2 linked regions of the Embleya scabrispora genome follow. The protein of the gene in region 1 binds, or shares a complex with, the protein of each later gene. Links are inferred from orthologs where the notes say so. Each region holds a gene or a part of one and is shown on either strand. Other genes may lie near its edges.

Region 1 (3,262 bases):
GAGCCGGCAGGAGGTCGCGCAGGGTCTGCCCGTGGGCGGGCTCGCCGATCGCGGCCATCTTCCAGCCGGTGCCGTGCCGGTACAGCTTGGCCATGATCTGGCCGGTGTAGTTGCCACCGCCCGAAAGCGTGTAGCGGGCCAGCTCGGTGTTCGTGGTCTCGTCCACGATCCGGCAGAACGCGTTCTCGATCTCCTGGAAGGTCTGCCCCTGGAAGGAGCTGACCGTGAAGATGATCTGGTCCACGTGCACCGGCACGCGACCCAGGTCCACCAGGATCGACTCGTCGTCGCCGTCACCGTGCCCGGTCAGGTTGTCGCCGGTGTGGCGCACGGACCCGTCCTTGCTGGTGAGCTGGCCGAAGTAGCAGACGTCGACCGGCTGGTTCTCCGCGAAGAGCACGCACGACGCGTCGAGGTCGACCTCCTTCTCCCGGCTGCCGAACAGGCCGCGGCGCTTGATGGCGTCCCAGCCCAGGCCCATCCGGACCATGGTCAGCTCGCCACCACCCGGCTTGTCGAGTGAAATCCTCTGGCCCTTGGACATGTTGACGGCCACTGGCGACGTCTCCCCTCACAGATTTTCGGTCACGCGGCTCGTGGGCCCCGCCCCGGAACGAGGCAGGCGGGCCCGTACTGGCCGCAGAGTAGTCCTCGGGGGTCGCCGGTGTCCCGGCGAGCCCCCTCGGACACATTCAGGGTCACGAACCTACCGGTCATGACGTACGGACTCGGCAGGCCGTTCCCTCGGATCCGGCGAGCCGTCCCGCCATCCTGCTACGCGATGCCCGCGGCCTTCATCCCGCGCAGCTCCTTCTTCAGCTCCCCGACCTCGTCGCGCAACCGCGCGGCCAGCTCGAATTGCAGTTCGGAGGCGGCGGCGTGCATCTGGTCCGTCATCACCCGGATCATGTCGGCCAGGTCGGTCGCGGGCATGTCGCCCGCCCCGCCCTTGCGCCCGAGCGCCGGCACCGGCGCCTTCTGCCGGCCCCGGCCCCCGCCGGACAGCAGGTCGGCGGTGTCCGCGTCCTCGCGCGAGATCGAGTCGAGGATGTCCACGATCTTCTTGCGCAGCGGTTGCGGGTCGATGCCGCGCTCGGCGTTGTACGCGACCTGCTTCTCGCGCCGGCGATTCGTCTCGTCGATCGCCTTCTCCATCGACGGGGTGATCCGGTCCGCGTACATGTGCACCTGGCCGGACACGTTGCGCGCGGCGCGGCCGATGGTCTGGATCAGCGAGGTGCCCGAGCGCAGGAAGCCCTCCTTGTCCGCGTCCAGGATGGACACGAGCGAGACCTCGGGCAGGTCCAGGCCCTCGCGGAGCAGGTTGATGCCGACCAGCACGTCGAACTCGCCCAGCCGCAGCTCGCGCAGCAGCTCCACCCGGCGCAGCGTGTCGATGTCGCTGTGCAGGTAGCGCACCCGCACACCCTGCTCCAGGAAGTAGTCGGTCAGGTCCTCGGACATCTTCTTGGTGAGCGTGGTGACCAGCACCCGCTCGTCCTTCTCGGCCCGGATCCTGATCTCGTGCAGCAGGTCGTCGATCTGGCCCTCGGTCGGCTTGACCACCACCTCGGGGTCGACCAGGCCGGTCGGCCGGATGATCTGCTCGACCACCTTGTCGGCCTTGGCCAGCTCGTACTTGCCGGGCGTCGCCGACAGGTACACCGTCTGGCCGACCCGCTCCAGGAACTCCTCCCACTTCAGCGGGCGGTTGTCCATCGCGGACGGCAGCCGGAAGCCGTGCTCGACCAGCGTGCGCTTGCGCGACGCGTCGCCCTCGTACATCGCGCCGATCTGCGGCACGGTCACGTGCGACTCGTCCAGCACCAGGACGAAGTCCTCGGGGAAGTAGTCGAGGAGCGTGTTCGGCGCGCTGCCGGCCTCGCGGCCGTCCATGTGCCGCGAGTAGTTCTCCACGCCGGAGCAGGTGCCGATCTGGCGGAGCATCTCGATGTCGTAGGTGGTGCGCATGCGCAGCCGCTGCGCCTCCAGCACCTTGCCCTGCTTCTCCAGCAGGGCCAGCGACTCCTCCAGCTCGCGCTCGATCCCCACGACCGCGCGCTCCATGCGCTCGGGGCCGGCCACGTAGTGCGTGGCGGGGAAGACGTAGAGCTCGTCGTCCTCGCTGACCACCTCGCCGGTGAGCGGGTGCAGCGTCATCAGCGACTCGATCTCGTCGCCGAACATCTCGATCCGCACGGCCAGCTCTTCGTAGACCGGGAAGATCTCGATCGTGTCACCGCGCACCCGGAAGGTGCCGCGCGTGAACGCGACGTCGTTGCGGGTGTACTGGTTGCCCACGAAACGGCGCAGCAACTCGTCCCGCTCGATCTCCTCGCCGACCCGCAGCCGGACCATGCGGTCCACGTATTCCTGCGGGGTGCCCAGGCCGTAGATGCAGGACACCGAGGCGACCACGACCACGTCACGGCGGGTCAGCAGCGAGTTGGTGGTCGAGTGCCGCAGCCGCTCGACCTCCTCGTTGATCGAGGAGTCCTTCTCGATGTAGGTGTCGGTGGTCGGGACGTACGCCTCGGGCTGGTAGTAGTCGTAGTACGAGACGAAGTATTCGACGGCGTTGTTGGGCAGCAGCTCGCGGAATTCGTTGGCGAGCTGCGCGGCGAGGGTCTTGTTGGGCGCCATGACGAGCGTCGGTCGCTGCAGCCGCTCGATCATCCACGCGGTCGTCGCCGACTTCCCCGTGCCGGTGGCACCGAGCAGCACCACGTTGCGGTCGCCGGCCTTGATCCGCTCCTCGAGCAGATCGATCGCCTGCGGCTGGTCGCCGGACGGCTGAAAGGGACTGACGACCTCGAAGGGCGCCACTTTGCGTTCGAGATCGGTGATGGGTCGCACCCGATACACGTTACGTCCCCGGTCCGACAAACGACGGATGCCCGGGGGCGTGATCGGCCCGCGCGGAATCAAAAAACCCGAGCATCCCCATCAAACGCAACGGGTGGAGCGGGCGGGTGGACCCCACCGACCCAGGCCGCACCCGCGACCAAGGCTCAGGCGCCCGTCAACCGCTCCCACAACGAGTGCACCTGCGGCTCCAGCGCCGCCAACGGCCCGTCGTTGTCGATCACCACGTCCGCGACCGCCAGCCGCCGCTCCCGCGACGCCTGCGCGGCCATCCGGGCCCGCGCGTCGGCCTCCGGCATGCCCCGCAGCCGCACCAGCCGGTCCAGCTGCGTCTCGGGGGCCGCGTCCACGACCACCACCAGGTCGTACCTCCCGGCCAGGTCGTTCTCCACGAGCA
Region 2 (3,379 bases), 2.6 Mb from region 1 along the record:
TCCGCACGCCGGATCCCGCCGATCTCCGACCGCGGCACCGCCGGATCGAACCCGCCCGCGTCCCCGTCGGTGACCAGGCAGTAGCTCACCTCGATGCCCGCCTCGGTCCACGTGGCGACCGTTCCCGCCGCCCCGAAGTCGATGTCGTCCGGGTGCGCGGCCAGCACCAGGACCCGCTCCACGTCGCGATCGTCCAGCACGATGTACTCCCTTGATCCGACTTGATCCGACTCGATCCGACCCGCTCCGACCCCATCCGCCGGCCGGGCGGGCGGCGGATCCGCCGATCCCGCTCGACCGGATGTCCGACGGCGCGAAGATGGTTGTCGGCGCAATGATCCCTGGCCGCGACGACGGCCCGGGCACGACCCGCCCGACACCCACCTAGACTCGGGGAACGATGAGCAGCCTCTTCGACGACATCCCCCTGCCCGGTTTCGACGCCGCGGCCACCAAGTCCCCCGCCGGCTCCGCGGACGAGATCCCGCTGCCGCCCGAGCCGGACGAGAACCACGTGTACGGCCTGCCGGAGGACTATCCGGACGACCTGTACGAGGGGCAGTACGCACCGCCACCCGAGCCGCGCGACGCCTACTACCGCAACGGCGCCCCGCGCCCCGTGGTGGACCCGGCCCGGCTGCTCGACGGGATGAACCCGCAACAGCGCGCCGCGGTCGTGCACGAGGGGTCCCCGCTGCTCATCGTGGCGGGCGCGGGCTCCGGCAAGACCCGCGTACTGACCCACCGCATCGCCCACCTGCTCGCCTCCCGCCACGTGCACCCCGGCGAGATCCTGGCGATCACCTTCACCAACAAGGCCGCCGCCGAGATGCGCGAGCGGGTCGAGGCGCTGATCGGACCGCGCACCAAGGCGATGTGGGTGTCCACCTTCCACTCGGCCTGCGTACGCATCCTGCGGCAGCAGTACAAGAAGCTCGGCATGAGCTCCTCGTTCTCCATCTACGACTCGGCCGACCAGCAGCGGCTGATGGCGATGGTCTGCCGCGACCTCGACCTGGACCCGAAGAAGTTCCCGCCGCGCAAGTTCAACGCGCAGGTGTCCAACCTCAAGAACGAACTGATCGACCACGAGGACTTCGCGGCCAAGGCGATCAACGAGTCCGAGCGCATACTGGCGCAGGCCTACACGATGTACCAGGAGCGGCTGCGCCAGGCCAACGCGCTCGACTTCGACGACCTGATCATGACCACGGTGCACCTGCTCCAGGCGTTCCCGGACGTCGCGGAGCACTACCGGCGGCGGTTTCGGCACGTGCTGGTGGACGAGTACCAGGACACCAACCACGCGCAGTACACGCTGGTCCGCGAACTGGTCGGCGGCGCGGCCGGCAGCGGCCCGCGCCTGACGGTGGACGGCGAGTTGGTCGACCCCGCCGAGGCCGGGCTCGTCGGGCTCGAACCGGCCGAGTTGTGCGTGGTCGGCGACGCGGACCAGTCGATCTACGCGTTCCGCGGCGCGACCATCCGCAACATCCTCGACTTCGAGGCCGACTACCCGAACGCCACCACGATCCTGCTGGAGCAGAACTACCGCTCCACGCAGACCATCCTGAGCGCGGCCAACGCGGTGATCGAGCGCAACAGCAACCGGCGCGCGAAGAACCTGTGGACCGACGCCGGCGCCGGCACCCCCATCGTCGGCTACGTCGCGGACGACGAGCACGACGAGGCGCAGTTCGTCGCCGACGAGGTGGACCGCCTCACCGACGCGGGTCACACCAAGCCGGGACAGGTCGCGGTGTTCTACCGGACCAACGCCCAGTCCCGCGTCTTCGAGGAAGTCTTCATCCGGGTCGGCCTGCCGTACAAGGTCGTCGGCGGCGTGCGCTTCTACGAGCGCCGCGAGGTCCGCGACGTGCTCGCCTACCTGCGCCTGCTGGCCAACCCCGACGACACGGTCTCGCTGCGCCGGATCCTGAACGTGCCCAAGCGTGGCATCGGCGACCGGGCCGAGGCGTGCCTGGACGTGCTCGCGACCCGCGACCGCATCCCGTTCGCCCAGGCGCTGCGCCGGGCCGACGACGCGCCGGGCCTGGCCAAGCGCTCGGCCAACGCGGTCAAGGGCTTCGTCCGGCTCCTGGACGACCTCACCGCGGTGGTGGACGGCGGCGCGGGTCCCGCGACCGTCCTGGAGGCGATCCTGGAACAGAGCGGCTACCTCGCCGAGTTGCAGGCGTCCAGCGACCCGCAGGACGAGACCCGGATCGAAAACCTTCAGGAACTCGCGGCGGTGGCGCTGGAGTTCGAGCAGGCCCAGGCGCAGGAGGGCGGCTCGGGCACGCTCGCCGACTTCCTGGAGCGGGTCTCGCTGGTGGCCGACTCCGACCAGATCCCCACCGACGCCGAGGACGGCGGCGTGGTCACCCTGATGACCCTGCACACCGCCAAGGGCCTGGAGTTCCCCACGGTGTTCCTCACCGGCCTGGAGGACGGCGTCTTCCCGCACATGCGCTCGCTCGGCGACGCGAAGGAGTTGGAGGAGGAGCGCCGGCTGGCCTATGTGGGCATCACCCGCGCCCGCGAGCGGCTCTACGTCACGCTGGCCAAGATGCGCAGCGCGTGGGGCGCGCCGTCGTACAACCCGCCGTCCCGTTTCCTGACCGAACTCCCGGAGAAGCTGGTCGACTGGCGCGGCACCTCGCCGTCGGCGGCCAAGGCGATGTCGGCGACGAAGTCGACGGTCGGCTCGCGCGGCGGCTTCGGCAAGGGCGCGCAGATCAAGGAACGTCCGGCCATCGCACTGTCCCCGGGCGATCGGGTCACCCACGACAAGTTCGGCCTGGGCACGGTGGTCTCCACCGCCGAGACCGGTGACAAGGCGAAGGCCACCATCGATTTCGGCGCGGGCGGCGAGAAGACCCTGCTGCTGCGCTACGCGCCGGTGCAGAAGTTGTAGCGCCGGTCTCGTCGAGACGAGCGCGGGCCGGGTCGATGTCCCTCGACCCGGCCCGCGTACGTGTTACCGGTCCGCTCAGCCCGCGATCTGGATCTCGTACGGCGCCGACTCCACGCCGGAGGCGGACACCACGCACAGCTCCACCCGGCCCGGCTCCACGTCGACCGGGACCGGGACGACCACGCACGCGTCGGAGGGGTTGGCGAAGCCGGTCTCGGCCGGGATCAGCGGGGCGTGCACGTGGACCGCGCCGAACTTGACCACCACGCGCGCCAGCAGGTCCGCCTCGTGCGAGCCGCCCGCCGCCAGGTTGATCCCGCGCACCTCGATGTCGTCGCCCTGGCGGACCGCGGAGTCCAGGTCGCCGCGCGTGCGCACGCGCACCACGGACAGGATCACCGGGCGGTCGTTCTCCGCCAGCTTGCCGGCGAGGTAGGTGACCACCGAGACCACGGCGAGCGC

What was found.
Region 2: the proteins of uvrB (region 1) and pcrA are in contact, whole or in part, in a crystal structure (PDB 7EGT), measured with the Thermus thermophilus proteins. The link is inferred for Embleya scabrispora from one-to-one orthologs. Residues at the interface, in WP_096411307.1 of Thermus thermophilus: Glu23, Leu25, Arg26, Asp27, Gly28, Glu29, Arg30, Phe31, Arg55, Glu326, Asp327, Phe328, Glu379, Ser382, Gln383, His398, Gly400, Arg401; in WP_096412145.1 of Thermus thermophilus: His654, Arg656, Phe657, Gln666, Asp668, Glu669, Lys680, Arg681, Leu682, Ser683, Lys685, Tyr686, Ala687.

What each region holds. Positions count from the first base shown.
Region 1 is NZ_MWQN01000001.1:5,110,853-5,114,114, reverse strand. The notes cover bases 316-3,262. They hold uvrB (excinuclease ABC subunit UvrB), read right to left. Parts: upstream 2,857-3,262; coding sequence 775-2,856; downstream 316-774. Other genes in these bases: coaE (dephospho-CoA kinase), read right to left, coding at 3,012-3,262; B4N89_RS22675 (TerD family protein), read right to left, coding at 316-556. In the rest of the region: more of B4N89_RS22675, read right to left, coding at 1-315. UniProt on the Escherichia coli protein: The UvrABC repair system catalyzes the recognition and processing of DNA lesions. A damage recognition complex composed of 2 UvrA and 2 UvrB subunits scans DNA for abnormalities.
Region 2 is NZ_MWQN01000001.1:2,509,981-2,513,359, forward strand. Bases 95-3,158 are described here. They hold pcrA (DNA helicase PcrA), read left to right. Parts: upstream 95-400; coding sequence 401-2,917; downstream 2,918-3,158. Other genes in these bases: B4N89_RS10880 (PIG-L deacetylase family protein), read right to left, coding at 95-200; B4N89_RS10890 (hypothetical protein), read right to left, coding at 2,993-3,158. Outside these bases: more of B4N89_RS10880, read right to left, coding at 1-94; more of B4N89_RS10890, read right to left, coding at 3,159-3,379. UniProt on the Escherichia coli protein: A helicase with DNA-dependent ATPase activity. Unwinds DNA duplexes with 3'-5' polarity. Translocates on single-stranded DNA with 3'-5' polarity. Initiates unwinding more efficiently from a nicked substrate than double-stranded DNA.